3 regions of the Streptomyces sp. NPDC008125 genome follow, and region 2 is predicted to be linked to each of the others. Evidence: predicted binding sites of a transcription regulator. Region 2 holds the regulator's gene; each other region holds the start of a gene.

Region 1 (7,347 bases), on a different contig from region 2:
TGGGCGGCGCTCACCGAGGGCGGCGAGGAGAGCCGGTGCGGCTGGCTCAAGGACAGGTTCGGGCTGTCCTGGCAGATCGTGCCGCGCGCCCTCCCCGACATCCTCGGCGGCCCCGACCGGGACCGCGCCGACCGCGCCATGAAGGCGATGATGGGCATGGGCAAGCTCGACGTGGAGACGCTGCTCAACGCGTGAGAGCGGACCCGGCGACGCGTGGGAGCGGACCCGGCGACCGGTGGCCGCCAACCGGTCGCCGCGCGGCGGACGTTCTGCGCCGGAGGCGGTAACCGTCCACGGAAGCACGGCCGTTGTCGGCCGGCTCGGTAGGGTCGGGCCATGCCTTCGAGAGCCCCGCTGCCCCCGCCTCCACCGCCCGCGGAGATCCGGTCCTGGCCGGACCGCGCCTCCCTGCTCGCCGACCGGGCCCAGGTCCTCGGCGGGCTGGTGCGGCTGCACGTCGGCGGCGGACGGCTCGCGCTGCTGCTGACCTGGGGCGGAATCGCCGCCGTCGGCTGGGCGTTGGTCGGTACGTCGATGATCTTCTTCGAGGAGTCCCTCGACCCGATCACCGACCTGATCGCGGTCGCCGCCCTCTTCGTCGGCATCGCCGTGCTCGTCCCGGCGGCCGTGTTCCTCGGCCTCGACATCGTGCGGGCCCGCAAGGTCCGCGCGCTGCTGGCCGGCTGGGGCGCGCTCGACCGCGACCCCGACCGGGACGGGACGTTGCGGATGCCCGGGCTCGGACTCGCCTGGCTGCTGGTGTCCTACGTCCTGGGCGCCGCGGGCCTCTTCGCCTGCTTCGCCGTCCCGGCGGCGGCCACGCCGGGCGAGGACCCGTACGGCCTGGTGGTCCTCGGCATGGGTGTCGGCCTCTGCGCGTGGATCACCGGGCTGACCGGCGCGGTCACCGCGGTCGCGCACCGCCGCTGGGTGGTGCGGGTGCTCGGGCGCGGCGGGTCCCGCCGGACCGCCCCGGCTGCGGGCTGATCAGCATTCCGGGCGGAAGGGCCGGCCGACCAGCATGGTCGGGGCGCCGGCGACCCGGGTCAGCAGGACCGTCGCGGAGTTCGGCCCCGCGAGCTTCATCCGGCGGCGCACCTCCTCCGGCTCCACCGCCGACCCGCGCTTCTTCACCGTCAGCACCCCCACCTCCCGCTCCCGCAGCAGCGCCTTCAACCGCTTCATGTTGAACGGCAGCCGATCGGTGATCTCGTACGCGGAGGTGTACGGGGAGGAGTACGGCTCGTCGCTGGTGACGTAGGCGATCGTCTCGTCGATCAGCCGCCCGCCGCACCGGGCCACGATGTCGGCGACCAGGCTGGCGCGGATCACCGCGCCGTCCGGCTCGTACAGATAGCGCCCTACCGGGCCCACCGGCGGGGCCGGCAGCGGGGAGCGGGTGGCGAGGGTGGCGCCGGACGGCAGCAGGGTCGCCCGGTAGGAACCGGCCTCGAAGCCCTCGCCGTACCAGAGCACCGCCTCCTTCACGTCCCCGCCGTCCGAGATCCACTCGGCCTCGGCCTCCGGACCGATCGCCTCGTGCGGGATGCCCGGCGCGATCTTCAGGGCCGCGCGCGGGGCCTTCAGCGCGGCGGCGGTCGCCCAGGAGAGCGGTGGCGAGTACGCCTCGGGGTCGAAGATCCGGCCGCGCCCGCCGCGCCGGGCCGGGTCGACGAAGACGGCGTCGTACCCGGCGGTGTCGATGCCGGTCACGTCGGCGCACCGGACCTCGATCAGCCCGCCGAGGCCGAGCGCCTCGGCGTTGGCGCGGGCCACCTCGGCGGTGAGCGGGTCGCGGTCGACGGCCAGCACCGCGATGCCCGCCCGGGCCAGCGCGATGGCGTCGCCGCCGATGCCGCAGCACAGGTCGGCCACCCGCCGCACCCCGCCGAGCGCCGCGAACCGTCCGGCGCGGTACGTGGCGACGGAGGTACGGGTCGCCTGCTCGACGCCGTCGGGCGTGAAGAACATCCGGTACGCGTCCTCGGCGCCGAACTTCGCCACCGCCCGCTGGCGGAGCCTGGCCTGCCCCAGCGCGGCCGAGACCAGGTCCGGGGCGTGATCGCGGCGCAGCCGGGTGGCGGTGGCCAGTTCGCGCGCCGGGTCGTGGTCACGCAACTCGTCCAGGAGGGCGGCGCCCTCGGGCGTACGCAGGGCGGCGAAGGAGGCGAGCGGGTCGGCGGGGCCGTCACCGGCGGGGAGAGGTGCGTTCACCCGTCCCATTGTGGGCCAGGCCGTGTCCTGCCCTTCCCGTCGGGCGGGCGGCGACGGCCACCCCGGGCCGCACCCCGGCTCCCGCTGCGTCCCCGGCGTTCCGCTTCCCACGGGGTTGTGCGCCAGGCGGGGGACGCGGCCGGACGGGCGGCGGTGTCGGGACGGGAAGGCCGGGGGAGGGCTGGCAGGATGCGGCGCCATGCAACTAGTACGACAAAAGGAAAAAAGGACAGTGAAGCGGCGCACATCGGGCACGTTCGTCCTGGTGGCCCTGCTGGGCGCCGCCCTCGCCGCCGGATGCGGCCAGAGCCCCTCCGGTACCGACCAGCACGGCCGCCGGGGCTCGGCGGGCGCGGGTGGCCGGGCGGCGGCGGCAGCGGCCCCGCAGGCCGGCCCGGTCGGCGCCCTCGTCCCGTACGCCGAACAGCTGAAGCGGCGCCAGGCGCAGCGGGTCGCCGTCGCGAAGAGATGGGGGCTGGCCGAGGTCCCGCTGCCCGCCCCCGCACCGCCCGCGGTGAAGCCCGAGATCACCAGCCGCGAGGGGTTCGAGGTCGACGACGGCGAGGACCTGCCGCAGGTCTTCACGACCGTCCCCACCGATCAGCGGATCGTCTTCCTCACCATCGACGACGGGGCCGAGAAGGACCCCGAGTTCATCCGGATGATGGACGAGCTGAAGATCCCGTACACCGCCTTCCTCAGCGACTACCTCGCGAGCGAGGACTACGGGTACTTCGCCGAGATGCAGAAGAAAGGCGTCACTCTCAACAACCACACCCTCACCCACCCCTATCTGCCCGGGCTCTCCTACGCCGAGCAGAAGAAGGAGATCTGCGACCAGCAGGACCGGATCGAGAAGCACTTCGGCAAGCGGCCGGTGCTCCTCCGGCCGCCGTACGGCAACTACAACCGGGACACCCTCGTCGTCGCCAAGTCCTGCGGGATCAAGGCCGTGCCGCTGTGGGCGGAGGAGGCGTTCCCCGACCACATGGACTGGCGCGAGTGGGACCGGGACCTGCACCCCGGCGACATCGTCCTGACCCACTTCCAGGGCCCCGGGCAGTGGAAGGGGACCATGGCCGACATGGTCCGCAACGTCATGAAGGTCATCACGGAGAAGGGGTACGCGGTCGCCCGGCTGGACGACTACGTCTGATCCCCGGGCGGGGGCCGGCGGTCTCCGGAGCGCGGCGAGCGGGCGGACGACGAGTTCCAGCGCGCTCACGAGTACCGCCACCGCGCCGTCCGCACACCCCCGGGCGACGGGTGACGGCCGCTGGGCGGCGGGTGGGACCGGCCTGCGGGCACCCTCGCCCGGAACGGCGCGTACCGCCCCGGCGTTGTCCTCGCGGACGCCCGGTCGGGGTGCGTCCGGCACGTCGTCACGGCACACCGGCCGGCCCGCGCCCCCGGCCGCGCCGCCGCCCGGCCGGCCCGCCCCGGCGGCCGGGCGGCGCCACGCACGGGTACTGAATTGGCACTCCGCTTGACCGAGTGCTAATCGCGGTCATAGTCTCGGTGCTGGCACTCCCCCCTGGAGAGTGCCAGCAGTACTGCGCGACAGGGCAGGTCCGGCACCCGCGACGACGGATCCGGCCCGGCGCGACCCAAGACTGTTAAACCCCGTGAGATCTCCGAAGGGGGAGACCGGATCGTGTCGACCACCAGCTCCAAGGTTGCGATCAAGCCGCTCGAGGACCGCATTGTGGTCCAGCCGCTCGACGCCGAGCAGACCACGGCTTCCGGCCTGGTCATTCCGGACACCGCCAAGGAGAAGCCCCAGGAGGGCGTCGTCCTGGCCGTGGGCCCGGGCCGCTTCGAGAACGGCGAGCGCCTTCCGCTCGACGTCAAGACCGGCGATGTCGTCCTGTACAGCAAGTACGGCGGCACCGAGGTGAAGTACAACGGCGAGGAGTACCTCGTCCTCTCGGCCCGCGACGTCCTCGCGATCATCGAGAAGTAATTCACCCACATTTGCTGTGTGTTCTGCGCCCCTGGCCCCCTGCGAAATAACAAGCCGGGTGGCGAGGGGCGCAGTTCGTTCGAGAGGGAAAACAGCCCATGGCGAAGATTCTGAAGTTCGACGAGGACGCCCGTCGCGCCCTTGAGCGCGGCGTCAACAAGCTTGCCGACACGGTCAAGGTGACGATCGGCCCCAAGGGCCGCAACGTCGTCATCGACAAGAAGTTCGGCGCGCCCACCATCACCAACGACGGTGTCACCATCGCGCGCGAGGTCGAGCTCGACGACCCGTTCGAGAACCTCGGTGCCCAGCTGGTGAAGGAGGTCGCCACCAAGACCAACGACGTCGCCGGTGACGGCACCACCACCGCGACCGTCCTCGCCCAGGCGCTCGTCCGCGAGGGTCTGCGCAACGTCGCCGCGGGCGCCTCCCCGGCCGCCCTGAAGAAGGGCATCGACGCCGCGGTCAAGGCCGTGTCCGAGGAGCTCCTCGCGACCGCCCGTCCGATCGAGGACAAGTCCGACATCGCCGCCGTGGCCGCGCTCTCCGCGCAGGACCCGCAGGTCGGCGAGCTCATCGCGGACGCGATGGACAAGGTCGGCAAGGACGGTGTCATCACCGTCGAGGAGTCCAACACCTTCGGCCTGGACCTCGAGTTCACCGAGGGCATGGCCTTCGACAAGGGCTACCTGTCCCCGTACATGGTGACCGACCAGGAGCGTATGGAGGCCGTCCTCGACGACCCGTACATCCTGATCCACCAGGGCAAGATCGGCTCGATCCAGGAGCTGCTCCCGCTGCTGGAGAAGGTCATCCAGGCCGGCGGCTCGAAGCCCCTCCTGATCATCGCCGAGGACGTCGAGGGCGAGGCGCTCTCCACCCTCGTCGTCAACAAGATCCGTGGCACCTTCAACGCCGTCGCGGTGAAGGCCCCGGGCTTCGGCGACCGCCGCAAGGCCATGCTCGGCGACATCGCCACCCTCACCGGTGCGACCGTCATCGCCGAGGAGGTCGGCCTCAAGCTCGACCAGGCCGGTCTGGACGTGCTGGGCACCGCCCGCCGCGTGACCGTCTCCAAGGACGACACGACCATCGTCGACGGCGGCGGCGACGCCGGTGACGTCAAGGGCCGCGTCAACCAGATCAAGGCCGAGATCGAGAACACGGACTCCGACTGGGACCGCGAGAAGCTCCAGGAGCGCCTCGCGAAGCTGGCCGGCGGCGTGTGCGTGATCCGCGTCGGTGCCGCCACCGAGGTCGAGCTCAAGGAGAAGAAGCACCGTCTGGAGGACGCCATCTCCGCGACCCGCGCCGCGGTCGAGGAGGGCATCGTCTCCGGTGGTGGCTCTTCCCTTGTCCACGCCGTCAAGGTCCTGGAGGGCAACCTCGGCAAGACCGGCGACGAGGCCACCGGTGTCGCGGTCGTGCGCCGCGCCGCCGTCGAGCCGCTGCGCTGGATCGCCGAGAACGCCGGCCTCGAGGGTTACGTCATCACCTCGAAGGTCTCGGACCTCGACAAGGGCCAGGGCTTCAACGCCGCCACCGGCGAGTACGGCGACCTGATCAAGGCCGGCGTCATCGACCCGGTCAAGGTCACCCGCTCGGCCCTGGAGAACGCCGCGTCCATCGCGTCGCTGCTGCTCACGACCGAGACCCTGGTCGTCGAGAAGCCGGCCGAGGAAGAGGCCGAGGCCGGTCACGGCCACGGTCACTCCCACTAGTACGGTCGCTCACCGGCTGGTCCGCCGGTGAGCGGTACGAGGTCCGGTGCCCCCGTCGCGGGGGCACCGGACCTCGCCGTTTTCCCGGCGGGCGCCGCCGTTCCCCGGGCGGGCCCCACCGGTCGCCTCACTTCGGGCCGTACGTGCGTCCCGCCCGCGAGGTCATCTCGCCCAGCAGACTGCGCGGGGTCACCTTCACCAGCCCCATCAGCGCCTTGTACCGGGCGTCCGGCACCGACACCGTCCGGCCGCGCGCCAGGTCGGCGAGGGCGGCGGTCACCAGCTTGTCGACGTCCAGCCACATCCAGCCGGGGATGTTCCCGGTGCCCATGCCGGCCCGCTGGTGGAACTCCGTCCGCACGAAGCCGGGGCAGAGCGCCATCAGCCGCACCCCGGACCCGGCCAGGTCCTTGGCGGCGCCCTGGGTGAACTGGACGACCCACGCCTTCGACGCCCCGTACGTGCCGCGGGGGACGAACGCCGCGACCGAGGCGACGTTGACGATCCCGCCCCGGCCGCGCTCGCGCATCCCGGCCGCCGCCGCCGAGGTCAGCCGCAGCACCGCCTCGCAGTGCACCTTCAACATCGCCAGCTCGTCGTCGAGCGGCACCTCCAGATAGCGTCCCTTGTTGCCGAATCCCGCGTTGTTGACGAGGAGTTCGACCGGATGGCCGCGGTCGCGGAGACGTTCCTCGACGGCCGCGATCCCGGCGTCCCGGGAGAGGTCGGCGGTGAGCACCGTGGCCTCGATGCCGTGCCGGTCGTGCAGTTCGGTGGCCTGGTCCCGCAGCCGCTCGGTGTCCCGGGCGACCAGCACGAGGTTGTGCCCCTGTCCCGCGAGCCGCCGCGCGAACGCGGCGCCGATGCCCGCCGTCGCGCCGGTAATCAGTGCAGTCGTCATGCGCGGCACGTTAGTGGTCCCGCCCCGCTTCCCGCGCACCCGTCCCACCCCCGCCGGTGTGCGGGGCGGGCGGCCGGTTGACGTACGGCACCCGGGCGGGTGCCGCTTCGGGGCCCCGCGTGCGCCGTGACGTTCCCGGAACGGGTTGTCGCGGCGCTTTCCGGGCAGGGGACCGGAAAACGGGAACGGACAGAGGGGCGGGGACGCAGGGCGCGGTGCGCAGAGAGCGCGATCCGGCGTTCCGGAGCCGTAAAGATCCTCCCTCGGCACGAGGGTGCATCCTTTGCCTACCCATTACTCTTGTCGCAAGGCCACGCTGTGTGGCCATGGAGGAGTGAGATGAGGAGCAGCAACCCGGTCTTCTCGCGACGTGGGTTCAGCCGCGACAGCGGTACCGCTGGGTACGCGGCGCCGCAGGCCGGGGCCACCGTCACGGGTGAGAACCCCTACGCGCAGGGCACCGCCCATCCGTACGCCACCAACCCCTACGCACAGCAGACGCCGCCCGGGGTCCGTTCCGGTGCGATGACCATCGACGACGTCGTCAG
Region 2 (7,347 bases):
CTCGATGACCAGCAGGTCGCAGCCCTCGGCGAGCCCGTACACACCGTCGCACAGCCTGGTGTCCATGACGAACGCGAAGCGCTGTCCGGGCCGGTGCTCGGAGACCGCGTCGAGCGGGACGCCGCCGAGGGAGCCCTCGCGCCGGATGCGGCCCACGTCGGGGCCCTGGATGCCGTGGGCGGCGAGGAGCGTGGGGACCATGCGGCGCCCGTCCGGTTCGGTGAGGCGGTAGCCGTACGACTCGACGGGGTGCGACAGCCGGAACGAGTGCAGGGTGTACGCGTCGGTGGTGGCGAGCACCCCGTCGGCGGCGACCGGGGCCTCGGTGATCCGGACGGTCTCGCGGTAGGCGGTGGCGTACCGGAGCCGCTCGAAGAAGTGCTGCCCGCTCGCCGGGTAATGGGCGGTGACGGGGTGCGGGACCCGGTCGAGGTTGATCCGCTGGATCACCCCGGCCAGCCCGAGCGAGTGGTCGCCGTGGAAGTGGGTGACGCAGATCCGGTCGATGTCGTGGGCGGCGACACCGGCCCGCAGCATCTGGCGCTGGGTGCCCTCGCCGGGGTCGAAGAGGATGCCCTGACCGTCCCAGCGCAGCAGGTAGCCGTTGTGGTTGCGGTGGCGGGTGGGGACCTGGCTGGCGGTGCCGAGCACCACCAGCTCACGTGCGGACATGGAAGGCGCTCCGGTCAGCCGGGGGGCCACTGGAGGCCGCGGCCGCCCAGGACGTGCGCGTGCGCGTGGAAGACGGTCTGTCCCGCGCCGGCGCCGGTGTTGAAGACGACGCGGTAGCCGTGGCCGTCGACCATGTCCTCGGTGGCGACCGCTCCGGCCTCGCGCAGCACGTCGGCGGCGATCTGCGGTTCGGCGGCGGCGAGCGACGCGGCGTCCGGGTAGTGGGCCTTCGGGATGACCAGGACGTGGGTCGGTGCCTGCGGGTTGATGTCCCGGAAGGCGACGGTGGTGTCGCTCTCGCGGACGATGGTCGCCGGGACCTCCCCCGAGACGATCTTGCAGAACAGGCAGTCGGACTGCGGCTCTCCCGCCATGGGCCGGCCTCCTCGGTGGGTGGTGGTGACGCTGATGATCCGTTCGGCCCATCGTATCGGGGCGGGGGCCGCCCACGGCCGGGCGGCACGGGCGACGGCCGCCCGTACCGGTCTCAGCCCCAGCGGCCGGTGCGTCCCAGCAGCAGCGCGGTCGCGGCGGTCCCGGCGGTGGAGGTGCGCAGCACGCTGCGGCCCAGCCGGTAGGTACGGGCCCCGGCGGCGGCGAAGGCCTCCACCTCCTGCGGGGAGACCCCGCCCTCGGGGCCGACGACGAGCACGATCTCGCCGGTCGCGGGGAGTTCGGCGGTGGCCAGCGGTTCGCTGTCGCAGTCGCGGTCCTCGTGCAGCACGCCCGCGAAGTCGGCGGCGGCCAGCAGGGCCGCGACCTGCTTGGTGGACATCGCCTCGGTGACCTCGGGGAACCGCACCCGGCGGGACTGCTTGCCCGCCTCCCGGGCGGTGGAGCGCCATTTGGCGAGCGACTTGAGCCCCCGGTCGCCCTTCCACTGGGTGATGCAGCGGCCGGCCTGCCAGGGCACGATCGCGTCGACACCGGTCTCGGTCATCGTCTCGACGGCGACCTCGCCCCGGTCACCCTTGGGCAGGGCCTGGACGACCGTGATCCGGGGGGCGGGGAGCTCCTCCTCCTGGACCGGCCGCACGGTGACGACCAGCCGGTCCTTGCCCTCGGCGGCGCGTACGACGCCTTCGGCCCAGCGACCGAGCCCGTCGGTCAGCACGACCTCCTCGCCGGGCTGGAGGCGTTTCACGGAGACGGCGTGCCGTCCCTCGGGGCCCTCCAGCACGAAGTCGGGCCCGCTGGGCAGCTTCTCGACGACGAAGACCGGTGCGGTCACTGTTCACTCCTCATGCCGACGGCCGCGCCGGCCGTCTCCGACAGTTCCTCCGCGAGCAGTTCGACGAGTTCCCCGGCGGGCAGCTCGCGTGCCATCCGGTGGCCCTGCCCGGCCCAGAGGGCCATGCCCTGGGCGTCACCGGCCCGGGCCGCCGCCTTGCGCAGCCCGGCGGTGACGCGGTGCACCTGGGGGTAGGCGGCAGGGGCGTACGGGTCGTGGTCGCGGACGAAGCGGTTGACCAGGCCCCGGGCGGGCCGTCCGGAGAAGGCGCGGGTGAGCGCGGTACGGACGAACATCGGGCTGGTCAGCGCCTGCTTGTGCAGCGGGTGCGCGCCGGACTCCGGGCAGGCGAGGAAGGCGGTGCCCAGCTGCGCGGCGTCGGCACCCGCCGCGAGGACGGCGGCGATCTGCGCGCCGCGCATCATCCCGCCCGCCGCGACGACCGGCAGCTGCACGGTCTCCCGGATCTGGGTGACGAGAGTGAGCAGCCCGATGCCGGTGTGGTCGGCCCGCGGGTCGTCGTGGTGGGTGGACTGGTGGCCGCCCGCCTCGACGCCCTGGGCGCAGACGGCGTCGGCCCCGGCCCACTGGGCGTCGCGCGCCTCCTCGGCGGTGGTGACCGTGACGATCGTGTACGTACCGGCGCGGGCGAAGGCGTCCAGGGTGTCACGGGTGGGGCAGCCGAAGGTGAAGGAGACCACCGGGACCGGCTCGGCCAGCAGGGCGGCCACCTTGGCGTCGTAACCGTCGGACCCGTCGCCGCCGTCGGGGTCCGGGTCGCCGAGCGGGGTGCCGTAGGTGTCGGCCTCGGCCGCGAGGCGGTCGCGGTACGCCGCCACGGCACCGGGGTCGGCGGGCGGGGGCTGCGGCATGAAGAGGTTCACGCCGAAGGGCCCGGCGGTCGCCGCGCGGACCTGCTCGATCTCCTGGCGCATCTCCTCGGCCGACGTGTACCCGGCGGCGAGGAAGCCGAGCCCGCCCGCGTCGGCGACGGCGGCGACGAGCCGGGGGGAGGAGGTCCCGCCCGCCATCGGCGCCTGCACGATCGGATATCGACAGAGATCGGTCAGGGAGGACATCCCCGCATCGTGCCATGTCCGGTCCGCCGTGCCGAATCCGCGCGCGACCGGCCGGTGGCCGCACGCACGCACCGCCCGCCGGGACGGATCCCGGCGGGCGGTGCGGATGCGTACGGAGCCGTTCGGGCCTCAGCGGCCGTTGAAGGCGTCCTTCAGACGGGAGAAGAGACCCTGCTGTCCGGGCTGGAACTGCCCGGTGGGCCGCTCCTCGCCGCGCAGCTTGGCCAGCTCGCGCAGCAGGCGTTCCTGTTCCGCGTCGAGCTTGCTGGGGGTCAGCACCTCGACGTGCACGATCAGGTCGCCCCGGCCGCCGCCACGCAGATGCGTGATGCCGCGCCCGTGCAGCGGGACCGACTGGCCGGACTGGGTGCCGGGCCTGATGTCGATCTCCTCCACGCCGTCGAGCGTCTCCAGCGGCACCTTGGTGCCGAGCGCGCCCGCCGTCATGGGGATGGTGACCGTGCAGTGCAGGTCGTCGCCGCGCCGCTGGAACGTCGGGTGCGCGACCTCGTGGATCTCGACGTAGAGGTCGCCGGCCGGTCCGCCGCCGGGGCCGACCTCGCCCTCGCCGGCCAGCTGGATGCGGGTCCCGTTGTCGACACCCGCGGGGATCTTGACCGTGAGGGTGCGCCGCGAGCGGACGCGGCCGTCACCGGCGCACTCCGGGCAGGGGGTCGGCACGACGGTGCCGAAGCCCTGGCACTGCGGGCAGGGCCGCGAGGTCATGACCTGGCCGAGGAAGGACCGGGTGACCTGGGACACCTCACCGCGTCCGCGGCACATGTCGCAGGTCTGGGCCGAGGTGCCGGGGGCCGCGCCCTCGCCGCTGCACGTGGTGCAGACGACGGCGGTGTCGACCTGGATGTCCTTGGTGGTTCCGAAGGCCGCCTCGGAGAGGTCGATCTCCAGCCGGATCATGGCGTCCTGGCCGCGCCGCGTGCGCGAACGGGGTCCGCGCTGCGACGCCGTGCCGAAGAAGGCGTCCATGATGTCGGAGAAGTTGCCGAAGCCGCCGGCGCCGAAGCCGCCCGCGCCGGCGCCGCCGCCGGAGGCCGACAGCGGGTCCCCGCCCAGGTCGTAGACCTGCTTCTTCTGGGCGTCGGAGAGCACCTCGTAAGCGGCGTTGATCTCCTTGAACCGCTCCTGGGTCTTCGGGTCGGGGTTGACATCCGGGTGCAGCTCGCGGGCGAGCCGACGGAATGCCTTCTTGATCTCGTCCTGCGACGCGTCGCGCCGTACGCCGAGCACGGCGTAGTAATCGGTGGCCACTTACGACTCCGCCAGGATCTGTCCGACGTAACGTGCCACTGCGCGTACCGCTCCCATCGTTCCGGGGTAGTCCATGCGGGTCGGTCCGACCACGCCGAGTTTGGCGACTGCCTCGTCGCCCGAACCGTAGCCGACCGTGACGACGGACGTGGAGGTGAGGCCCTCGTGGGCGTTCTCGTGCCCGATCCGTACGGTCATGCCCGAGTCCGTGCACTCACCGAGCAGCTTCAGCAGGACGACCTGCTCCTCCAGTGCTTCCAGCACGGGCCGGATCACCAGGGGGAAGTCATGCCCGAAGCGGGTGAGGTTGGAGGTGCCGCCGATCATCAGCCGCTCCTCCGTCTCCTCGACCAACGTTTCGAGGAGAGTGGAAAGGACCGTGGAAACCGTCCCGCGGTCCTCGTTCTCGAAGGATTCCGGCAGGTCCTGCACGAGCTGCGGGACGTCGCTGAAACGGCGTCCCACGACCCTGCTGTTGAGCCGGGCCCGCAGATCGGCGAGAGAGGTCTCGCCGAACGGCGCGGGGCAGTCGATCATACGCTGTTCGACCCGGCCGGTGTCGGTGATCAGGACCAGCATCAGCCGGGCCGGCGACAGGGCCAGCAGTTCCACGTGACGCACCGTGGAGCGGGTCAGAGAGGGGTACTGGACGATGGCGACCTGCCGGGTCAGCTGCGCGAGCAGCCGTACCGTACGGCCCACCACGTCGTCGAGGTCGACCGCCCCGTCGAGGAAGTTGTGGATCGCCCGGCGCTCCGGCGACGACAGGGGCTTGACGCCCGCGAGCCGGTCGACGAAGAGGCGGTAGCCCTTGTCCGTGGGGATGCGCCCGGCGCTGGTGTGGGGCTGGGCGATGAAGCCCTCGTCCTCCAGCACCGCCATGTCGTTGCGGACGGTGGCCGGGGAGACCCCGAGCCGGTGCCGCTCCGTGAGCGCCTTGGAACCGACCGGCTCCTCGGTGCCGACGTAGTCCTGGACGATGGCGCGCAGCACTTCAAGTCTGCGTTCGCTGAGCATCGCGCACACCTCCAGCTGTCCGTCGTGGTGGCTTCTGCCTGGCACTCTGTGCGTCTGAGTGCCAGCTTTCCCCCGGCCAGTGTACGGGGGTGGGGAGGGCACCGGGCAAGGGCGACCGGCCGCGGTCCGCGAGACCGCGCAGATCGATGCGGATAGCGTCTCCTCATGGACCTCTCTTGGGAAGAGCTGGGCTGGGAGCGGTTGGGGCACGGCGTGGGCCGCAGGCGGCTTCCCGGCTGGGACGCGACCGCCGCCCTGGTCGCCGGGGCGGACCGCGCGCTGGTGGTGGACACCGGCGCGAGTCTGCGCGAGGGCGTCGGGCTGCGGACCGAGGCGCAGCGGCTGCTGGGCCGGAGGGTGACCCATGTCGCACTGAGCCATCCCCACTTCGACCACGTCTTCGGCACCGCTGCCTTCGCGGGCACGGAGGTGTTCGGGGCGTACGGGGCGGCGGCGCGGATGCGGCGGTCGGTGGACGAGATGCACGCCGACGCGGTGCGCAACGGCCTGCCCGAGCACGACGCGGCCGAGGCGGTGGACGCGCTGGTGCTCCCGGGCCGCGAGGTGTGCCACCGCTGGACGCTCGACCTGGGCGGCGGGCGCGAGGTGGTGCTCGCCAACGTGGGGCCGGGCCACACGGGGCACGACTTGGCGGTCCTGGTGCCCGGGTCCGGGACCTCGGGGGCGCCCGCGGTGGTGCTCTGCGGGGACCTGATCGAGGAGTCCGGTGAGCCGCAGACGGGCCCGGACTCGGTGCCGGCCCGATGGCCCGCCGCCCTGGACCGGCTCCTCGCGCTGGGCGGCGAGGACGCGGTGTACGTACCGGGGCACGGGGCGGCGGTGGACGCGGCGTTCGTCCGGGCGCAGCGGGAGCTGCTGGCGGGGCGTTTCGGCGGGTGAAGCGTGTGAAGGCCGTCCGCCGGGGCGGGTGGTCCCCCATGGCGGACGGCAGCCGAATTATCGTCGTGCCATGCGCAGTTACCAGCCGGACCTGACCCCGCCGTGGAAGAGGTCCGCCCCCGTGCCCGAGGTGCCCGCCGATCCGGATCTGGTCGTGGAGGAGGTGTCCACCGGCTTCTGCGGTGCGGTGATCCGCTGCGAGAAGTCCGCCCAGGGGCCGGTGGTGACGCTGGAGGACCGGTTCGGCAAGCACCGGGTGTTCCCTATGGAGCCGCGCGGTTTCCTGCTGGAGGGGCGGGTGGTGACGCTGGTGCGCCCGTCGTCCGGCGGTCCGGTGGTTCCGGCGCGTACGGCCTCCGGGTCGGTGGCGGTGCCGGGTGCGCGGGCGCGGGTGGCGCGGGCCGGACGGATCTACGTGGAGGGCCGGCACGACGCGGAGCTGGTCGAGCGGGTGTGGGGGGACGACCTGCGGATCGAGGGGGTGGTCGTGGAGTACCTGGAGGGCATCGACGATCTCCCCGCGATCGTACGGGAGTTCGGGCCGGGGCCGGACGCGCGGCTCGGAGTGCTGGTGGACCATCTCGTCCCGGGTTCCAAGGAGTCCCGGATCGTGGCCGAGGTGTCCGATCCGCACCTGCTGGTGGTGGGGCACCCCTTCATCGACGTCTGGGAGGCCGTGAAGCCCGCCTCGGTGGGCATCGCCGCGTGGCCGTCCGTACCGCGCGGGCAGGACTGGAAGACCGGGGTCTGCCGGGCGCTGGGGTGGCCGGAGAACACCGGGGCGGCCTGGCAGCACATTCTGTCCGGGGTCCGCTCGTACAAGGATCTTGAGCCTCAACTCCTCGGCCGCGTCGAGGAATTGATTGACTTCGTCACGCTTCCGGGGTGACCCCGGGCTCTCCCCGCGGCGCCGTCCGGACATTGTTCCAACGGATCGGGTACCGATCCGGACAAAGCGCTGCGGTTCGCACTCCTGACCGGTTAATTGGGAGTACGGGATTCGTCTGCGACGGGGGATACGGGGATGCCGCAAGGGGACTGGCAGGAGAGCGGCGGAAACGAGGCGGCCTCCGCCGTGTTCCACCTCGTGCAGGAACTCATCGACCGGTACCGGATCAACCGGCCGGTGATGCCGATCGTGGTGGCCCAGGCGGACGACAGCGGTGCCCCGCCCGAGAT
Region 3 (7,347 bases), on a different contig from region 2:
GTCCGCCGGCGGGGTGGCCAGAACCGCGCCACCCCGCCGGCCGGGACGAGCTGAGGGGCCACCCGCCGCCGCGAACCACCCGGACGGGCAACGTCAGCGACCACCACGCGCGTTGAGCCGGGCGGCCTGGCGCGTCAGGTGGTCGCGCTCGGCGAGGTCGGGGGCCCTGTGCGCCGCCTCGGCGTACAGCCGTGCCGCCTTCGCGAGGTCGCCGTCGCGCTCGTGGAGGTAGGCCGCCACGGCGGTGTGACGGGGCAGCGAGTCGTCCAGCGCCGCGAGTGCCGCCAGCCCCGCGCGCGGGCCGTCGGCCTCACCGACGGCGACCGCACGGTTCAGCCGGACGACCGGGCTGTCGGTCAGGCGCGCCAACTCGTCGTACCACTCGACGATCTGGGGCCAGTCCGTCTCCTCCGCGGTGGGCGCGTCGGCGTGCAGAGCCGCGACGGCGGCCTGGGCCTGGTACTCGCCCAACCGGTCGCGGGACAGGGCCGCCTGGAGAATTCCCACCCCCTCGGCGATCGCCCCGGTGTCCCACCGCCCCCGGTCCTGCTCGGCGAGCGGCACCAGGCTGCCGTCCGACGCGGTGCGCGCGGCGCGCCGGGCATGGTGGAGCAGCATCAGCGCGAGCAGCCCGGACACCTCGGGGTGGTCGATACGGGCCGCGAGCTGCCGGGTGAGCCGGACGGCCTCGGCGGCGAGGTCGACGTCGCCGGAGTAGCCCTCGTTGAAGACCAGGTAGAGGACGCGCAGCACGGTACCGACGTCGCCGGGCCGGTCGAACCGCACGCCGGAGACGGTGCGCTTCGCCCGGCTGATGCGCTGCGCCATGGTCGCTTCCGGCACCAGGTAGGCGCGGGCGATCTGCCGGGTGGTGAGGCCCCCGACGGCACGCAGGGTCAGCGCGACCGCCGACGCCGGGGTCAGCGAGGGATGGGCGCAGAGGAAGTAGAGCTGGAGCGTGTCGTCCACCGCGGGCGCGGGCCCCGGCAGGGGCTCCTCCTCCACCCGGACCTCGCGGTGGCGGCGGGCGGTCTCCGCCCGGGTCGCGTCGAGGAACCTGCGCCAGGCGGCCGTGACCAGCCAGCCCCTCGTATCGCGAGGAGGGTCGGCCGGCCAGACGCGTACCGCCTGGAGCAGCGCTTCCTGCACGGCGTCCTCGGCCGCCGCGAAGTCGGCTCCGCGGCGGACGAGGACGGCGAGCACGCCGGGCGTGAGACTCCGGAGCAGAGCCTCGTCCAACGCCTCGCCCGCCGCCTCGCCCATCGGCGAGGTCACTCCGTGATGGTGGGGTGGTGCGAGCCCATGAAGGGGCGCAGCTCCAGCCACTCGTGGATCGGTGCGCCACCCGCGCCGGGGGCGGCCGAGAGCTCCCCGGCCAGCTCGACGGCGCGCTCGTAGCTGTCGACGTCGATCACCATCCACCCCGCGATGAGGTCCTTGGTCTCGGCGAACGGGCCGTCGGTGACCGGCGGGCGCCCCTCACCGTCGTAACGGACCCAACTTCCCTCGGGTGCGAGCGCCTGGCTGTCGACGTACTCGCCGGTCTTCTCCAGCCGGGCCGCGAAATCGTTCATGTACTGGATGTGGGCCGAGATCTCCTCCGGGGTCCACTTGTCCATCGGCACGTCGTTGGCCGGTGCCGGGGCGCCGCGGTAGTGCTTGAGCAGCAGGTACTTGGCCATGGTCTCTCTCCTCGCTGCGGCGACCGTGTTCGTCCTCGGCCGCGTTCGTCGCTTTCACTACGGGGACGGAGCCGGTCACCGGTTCTCGACATCGCCGGGCAGGAAACTTTCCCCGACCTCGCCCGGGCCTCTCCCGCGACCCCTCCCAGCGTGGTGCCCGGTCCTTCCCGTGTCCAACGAACGCCACGGACAACGGGTACGACGCCCGGCCGTTCCGGTCAGGCGGAGCCGACCGGCCCACCCGCGCCGGCACGGCCGCCCGCCGCGTAGTCGCGCAGCTCCAGCGCCGCGTTGATGCCGCGCCCCTCCTCGCCGGAGGCGAGCGTCGGCTCGGCCAGGGCCCTGTTGCGCGCCGCGAGGGCCTCGGCCGTACGCGGCGCGAGGACGGCGAGGCCGCTGTGCGCGAGCGCCTGGTTGGCCTCCACGAACTCCCGCAGCCCGCTCTCGTACGCGGCGAACGCGGCCCTGTGGTCCTCCCGCGCGGCCAGTTCACCGGCGAGGACGTACGCACCGATCAACGCGATGCTCGACCCCTGCCCGGAGAAGAAGGACGGGGCGTACGCGGCGTCGCCGACGAGCGCGACCCGCCCCGTGGACCAGGACGGCAGGTGGATCTGCCCGGCCACGTCGAAGAAGAGGTCGTCCGCCCCGCGCATCGCGGCGACCATGCGCGGGACCTCCCAGCCCTCGTCGGCGAAGACGGAGGCGACGAGCTCGCGCTGGGCGGCCGGGTCGCGGAACGCCGCCGTCGGCACGGTCCCCGGCACCAGGTCCGAGGCGAACACCAGGAAGCCGTGCAGGTCCTCGGTCTCCTCGACGGCGTACAGGACCGCGCCCCTGCCCGGGGTGTTGCGGATGACACCCTCGTGGCTGAGGCCGAAGTCGTTGGGCAGGGTGAAACCGGCGAAGCTCTGGCCGAGGGAGCGGTGGTAGCGCTCCTCGGGCCCCATCACCAGCCCCCGGGTGTGCGAGTGGATGCCGTCCGCCCCCACGACCAGGTCGAACGTACGTCGGGCCCCGCCCCGGAACACCACGTCCACGCCCCCGTCGGGCCCGTCGCCCCGGTCGTCCAGCGTCGCGATCGAGTCGCCGAAGAGGAACTCGACGTCGTCGCGGACGAGGCCGTACAGGAGGTCGGCCAGATCGCCCCGGCGCACCTCCACGTCCCGGCCGTCCACCCCGCCCGTCATGGTCTCCGGCCGGAGCGCGGCCCGTACCGAACCGTCCGGGTCCAGGAACGACACCTGCCGGCTGTCCACGTGCGCGTCCCGCAGCCGGGGCAGCAGCCCCATCCGCTCCACGACCTGCAGGGCGGTGCCCCGGATGTCGATGGGGTAGCCGCCGCCGCGTACCGCGTCCGCCTTCTCGACCACTGTGACCGCGAAGCCGTACCGGTGGAGCCAGTAGGCCAGCGCGGGGCCCGCGATGCTGGCGCCGGAGATCAGGACGCCGCGTCCGCGGGGCGCGGGGGTGCCGGTACCGGCGGCCGTACCGCGACCGGATTCCGTACCGTAGGTGCTGGTCATGAGGAGTCCCCTCTCGACAGGTACGCGGGCGGTCACCATCTACGTACCTTAGGTATCTTCCTTGCGGGCGCGAAAAGCCCGTGAAGTGATGCTGCGGACCCAACCATATACCTAACTTAGGTATTCAAAGGAGTGGCATGAGCGCCCAGGAGCCGCACGCGGCAGACCTCGACGACCCCGAAAGCGGTTCCGACGCGGCGTTCGATCTCGTGGCCGAGATGCTGCCGCGCATGGCTCAGCTCAGCAACACGCTCAACAAGGGGCGACTGCCCGAGCACGCCATGGAGACCGCCGGACTCGCCCTGGAGCGGCCGTCGATGTCCGTCCTGGTCACCCTGCACATGGCCGGGGCCCCGCTGCGCATCGGCGAGATCGCGGCGCGCATGCAGGTGGTCGGGCCGCACGTCACACGCCAGGTCAACGGGCTGGAGAAGCGCGGCCTGGTCCGCCGCGTCACCGACCCCGACGACCAGCGCGCCCGGCTCATCGAGCCGACCCCGGAAGGCGCGGCGGGCGCCGAACGCTACATGCGGACCATTCTCGGCTGGTTCGGCGGAGCGCTCGCCGACTGGTCCGACCGGGACCGGCGGGAGCTGGGGCGGCTGCTGGGGCGGCTCGTGGACGACTTCACCCGCCACCTGTCGGCGCTGGACGCGGAGTAGACGGCGCGGCGGGTCGTCCCTCGCACACCCCGCCAGGAAGTACGGGACATCCTTCGGAGCACCCGGAGAAACACTTCGGCCCCCAGGACGAATCCTGGGGGCCGAAATCACAGCTGGACGCTGCGGGGGTGGAACCACCGATCCCTGAAGGGGATCAGAAGTCCATGTCACCGCCCGGCATGCCACCCGGGGCGGCCGCGCCGGCCTTCTCGGGCTTGTCGGCGATGACGGCCTCGGTGGTGAGGAAGAGCGCGGCGATGGAGGCGGCGTTCTGCAGAGCGGAGCGCGTGACCTTCGCCGGGTCGAGAATGCCCTCGGCGATCATGTCGACGTACTCGCCGGTCGCGGCGTTGAGGCCGTGACCGATCGGCAGGTTGCGGACCTTCTCCACGACGACGCCACCCTCGAGACCACCGTTGACGGCGATCTGCTTGAGCGGGGCCTCGAGCGCGAGCTTGACGGCGTTGGCGCCGGTGGCCTCGTCGCCCGTCAGGTCGAGCTTGTCGAAGACGGCGGACGCCTGGAGCAGAGCCACGCCACCACCGGCGACGATGCCCTCCTCGACGGCGGCCTTGGCGTTGCGCACCGCGTCCTCGATGCGGTGCTTGCGCTCCTTGAGCTCGACCTCGGTGGCGGCACCGGCCTTGATGACGGCCACGCCGCCGGCCAGCTTCGCCAGACGCTCCTGGAGCTTCTCGCGGTCGTAGTCCGAGTCGGAGTTCTCGATCTCGGCACGGATCTGGTTGACGCGACCCTGGACCTGGTCGCTCTCACCGGCGCCGTCGACGATCGTCGTCTCGTCCTTGGTGATGACGACCTTGCGCGCGGAGCCCAGCAGGTCGAGACCCGCGTTCTCCAGCTTGAGGCCGACCTCCTCGGAGATGACGGTGCCACCGGTGAGGATGGCGATGTCACCGAGCATGGCCTTGCGGCGGTCACCGAAGCCCGGGGCCTTGACGGCGACGGACTTGAAGGTGCCACGGATCTTGTTGACGACCAGGGTCGACAGGGCCTCGCCCTCGACGTCCTCGGCGATGATCAGCAGCGGCTTGCCCGACTGCATGACCTTCTCCAGCAGCGGAAGGAGGTCCTTCACGTTGGAGATCTTCGAGTTGACGATGAGGATGTACGGGTCGTCGAAGGACGTCTCCATACGCTCCATGTCGGTCGCGAAGTACGCCGAGATGTAGCCCTTGTCGAAGCGCATACCCTCGGTGAGTTCCAGCTCCAGACCGAAGGTCTGGGACTCCTCGACGGTGATGACGCCTTCCTTGCCGACCTTGTCCATCGCCTCGGCGATCTTGGCGCCGATCTCGGTGTCGGCGGCGGAGATGGAGGCGGTCGAAGCGATCTGCTCCTTGGTCTCCACGTCCTTGGCCTGCTCCAGCAGAGCGGCGGAGACGGCCTCGACGGCCTTCTCGATGCCCCGCTTGAGGGCCATCGGGTTGGCACCGGCGGCGACGTTGCGCAGACCCTCGCGGACGAGCGCCTGGGCGAGGACGGTGGCGGTGGTCGTACCGTCGCCGGCGACGTCGTCCGTCTTCTTGGCGACCTCCTTGACCAGCTCCGCACCGATCTTCTCGTACGGGTCCTCGAGCTCGATCTCCTTGGCGATGGAAACACCATCGTTGGTGATCGTGGGCGCGCCCCACTTCTTCTCGAGGACGACGTTACGGCCCTTGGGGCCGAGGGTGACCTTGACGGCGTCGGCGAGCTGGTTCATCCCGCGCTCGAGACCGCGCCGTGCCTCCTCGTCGAACGCGATGATCTTGGCCATGTGAAGTGGTCCTCCCGGACAGGGGTGGATTGCTCCGGACCGAGAGGCGCCCGCGACGGACGGCCTGCGTGCCCGGCGGTTCCTTGCCCCGCCGCGCCTGCGGGCCTCACCGGCCCGGTCCAAGTTTCTGTCACTCTCACCTGGAGAGTGCTAACGCCAATGATTAGCACTCGACCCCTGCGAGTGCAAGCGTCCTCCACGTCCTGGGGACAAGCTCCGGCCACGCCGCGGGCGGCCCGCAGCCGCTCTCCGGACAGCCTCCGGGCCCCAAGAGGCCCTTCCCCGCCCGCGAAACACGAACGCACGCAGGGCCCGCACCCCTGACGGGGGACGGGCCCTGCGTGCGTGAGAAGTGTCGTTGCCGACCGCGTCCGATCTCAGCCCACGGCGAGCTTGACCATGTCCGCCTGCGGCCCCTTCTGGCCCTGCGAGATCTCGAATTCAACTCGCTGACCCTCTTCGAGGGTGCGGTATCCGTCCATCTGGATCGCGCTGTAGTGGACGAAAACATCCGCACCACCGTCGACCGCGATGAAGCCGTACCCCTTCTCCGCGTTGAACCACTTGACGGTGCCCTGAGCCATGCCTAACTCCCCTATTTCTGGCCCCTGCACAGGACCGCACTTCGCGGACCCGGGTCAGAACTCACCCTCCGACAGGAGAGGGTGCGTGCGCCGGAACGCGTCGACCGCGGCCGAATGTATCTGCCCAACTGCCCTCTGCAACAGGTCAATCGGACGAGAATTCTGGTCGCGGCGGAACGCCCGAACATGAAGATTTGTTAAGAATTTTGGGCAAGTCGGGCCAGACAAAGGCCATTTAAGGCACAGAGGGCTTCCGGACTTTGGCTGCATCTTGTCGCGCGGCGGCGCGATCTCACGCACGCCCGGCACGGGCGGCGGAGGGGGCTTCCCCAACTGTACCCCGCTCAACCCTACGGAATTGCCCCCTCCGCGTCGTACGCGAAGGGGGCAACGGTGCGCTGTGGAACGGCGGTCGCGGCCCTGCCGCAGGGCGGGGCGGGACCGGGCGCCGGAGTCAGCAGCCGCCGGCGACGGCGGGGATGATCGAGACGCCGGCGCCGTCCGGCGTGGCCGCCTGGAGGCCGCCCTCGAAGCGGACGTCGTCGTCGTTGACGTACACGTTGACGAAGCGGCGCAGCTTGCCCTGGTCGTCCAGGACGCGCGCGGCGATGCCCGGGTGGTCCTTCTCCAGGGACTCGATGACCTCGGAGAGGACGGTGCCCTCGGCCGAGACCTCGGCCTGGCCACCGGTGTACGTGCGCAGGATGGTGGGGATGCGGACCTTGACGCTCATGGGGATTGCCTTCCTCGGTTCTCGGGTGGTCAGTGGGCTGCGAGACCCGCGTCGCGGAACGCGTCCAGGCTCGGGCGGATGGTCGCCGTCAGGCCGGTCGTCGGGGAGACGGCGTCCAGGGTCTTCAGGCCGTCGCCGGTGTTCAGGACGACGGTGGTCAGGGTCGGGTCGAGCAGGCCGGCCTCGATCAGCTTCTGCGTCACGCCGACGGTCACCCCGCCCGCGGTCTCCGCGAAGATGCCCTCGGTGCGGGCGAGCAGCTTGATCGCGTCGACGACCTGCTCGTCGTCGACGTCCTCCACCGCGCCGCCGGTGCGGCGGGCGATGTCCAGGACGTACGGGCCGTCGGCCGGGTTGCCGATCGCGAGCGACTTGGCGATCGT

Evidence for each region. Region 2 encodes HrcA, which represses chaperone genes, less so after heat shock. Its sites were predicted from a motif close to TTNGCACTCNGNNNNNCNGAGTGCNAA; they were not measured.
Region 1: groES (co-chaperone GroES) is a predicted target of HrcA. The motif match lies at 3,689-3,715, and genes of this name have one in related genera.
Region 3: groL (chaperonin GroEL) is a predicted target of HrcA. The motif match lies at 5,811-5,837, and genes of this name have one in related genera.

What each region holds. Positions count from the first base shown of each region.
Region 1 covers NZ_JBIBHR010000029.1:37,368-44,714, reverse strand. The annotation lists gene ACFZAX_RS32640 (VOC family protein) at 1-195, shown strand, start outside; gene ACFZAX_RS32635 (hypothetical protein) at 337-987, shown strand; gene ACFZAX_RS32630 (methyltransferase domain-containing protein) at 988-2,223, opposite strand; gene ACFZAX_RS32625 (polysaccharide deacetylase family protein) at 2,414-3,370, shown strand; gene groES (co-chaperone GroES) at 3,869-4,177, shown strand; gene groL (chaperonin GroEL) at 4,276-5,898, shown strand; gene ACFZAX_RS32610 (SDR family NAD(P)-dependent oxidoreductase) at 6,026-6,799, opposite strand; gene ACFZAX_RS32605 (Bax inhibitor-1/YccA family protein) at 7,139-7,347, shown strand, end outside.
Region 2 covers NZ_JBIBHR010000011.1:147,884-155,230, reverse strand. The annotation lists gene ACFZAX_RS20185 (ribonuclease Z) at 1-672, opposite strand, end outside; gene ACFZAX_RS20180 (HIT domain-containing protein) at 687-1,046, opposite strand; gene ACFZAX_RS20175 (16S rRNA (uracil(1498)-N(3))-methyltransferase) at 1,160-1,903, opposite strand; gene ACFZAX_RS20170 (nitronate monooxygenase) at 1,900-2,982, opposite strand; gene dnaJ (molecular chaperone DnaJ) at 3,112-4,251, opposite strand; gene hrcA (heat-inducible transcriptional repressor HrcA) at 4,252-5,268, opposite strand; gene ACFZAX_RS20155 (MBL fold metallo-hydrolase) at 5,434-6,168, shown strand; gene ACFZAX_RS20150 (DUF3097 family protein) at 6,239-7,057, shown strand; gene ACFZAX_RS20145 (hypothetical protein) at 7,193-7,347, shown strand, end outside.
Region 3 covers NZ_JBIBHR010000003.1:185,614-192,960, reverse strand. The annotation lists gene ACFZAX_RS06125 (hypothetical protein) at 1-54, shown strand, start outside; gene ACFZAX_RS06120 (DUF6596 domain-containing protein) at 94-1,239, opposite strand; gene ACFZAX_RS06115 (YciI family protein) at 1,272-1,682, opposite strand; gene ACFZAX_RS06110 (FAD-dependent monooxygenase) at 1,901-3,208, opposite strand; gene ACFZAX_RS06105 (MarR family transcriptional regulator) at 3,346-3,870, shown strand; gene groL (chaperonin GroEL) at 4,025-5,647, opposite strand; gene ACFZAX_RS06095 (cold-shock protein) at 6,025-6,231, opposite strand; gene ACFZAX_RS06090 (MoaD/ThiS family protein) at 6,686-6,964, opposite strand; gene thrC (threonine synthase) at 6,994-7,347, opposite strand, start outside.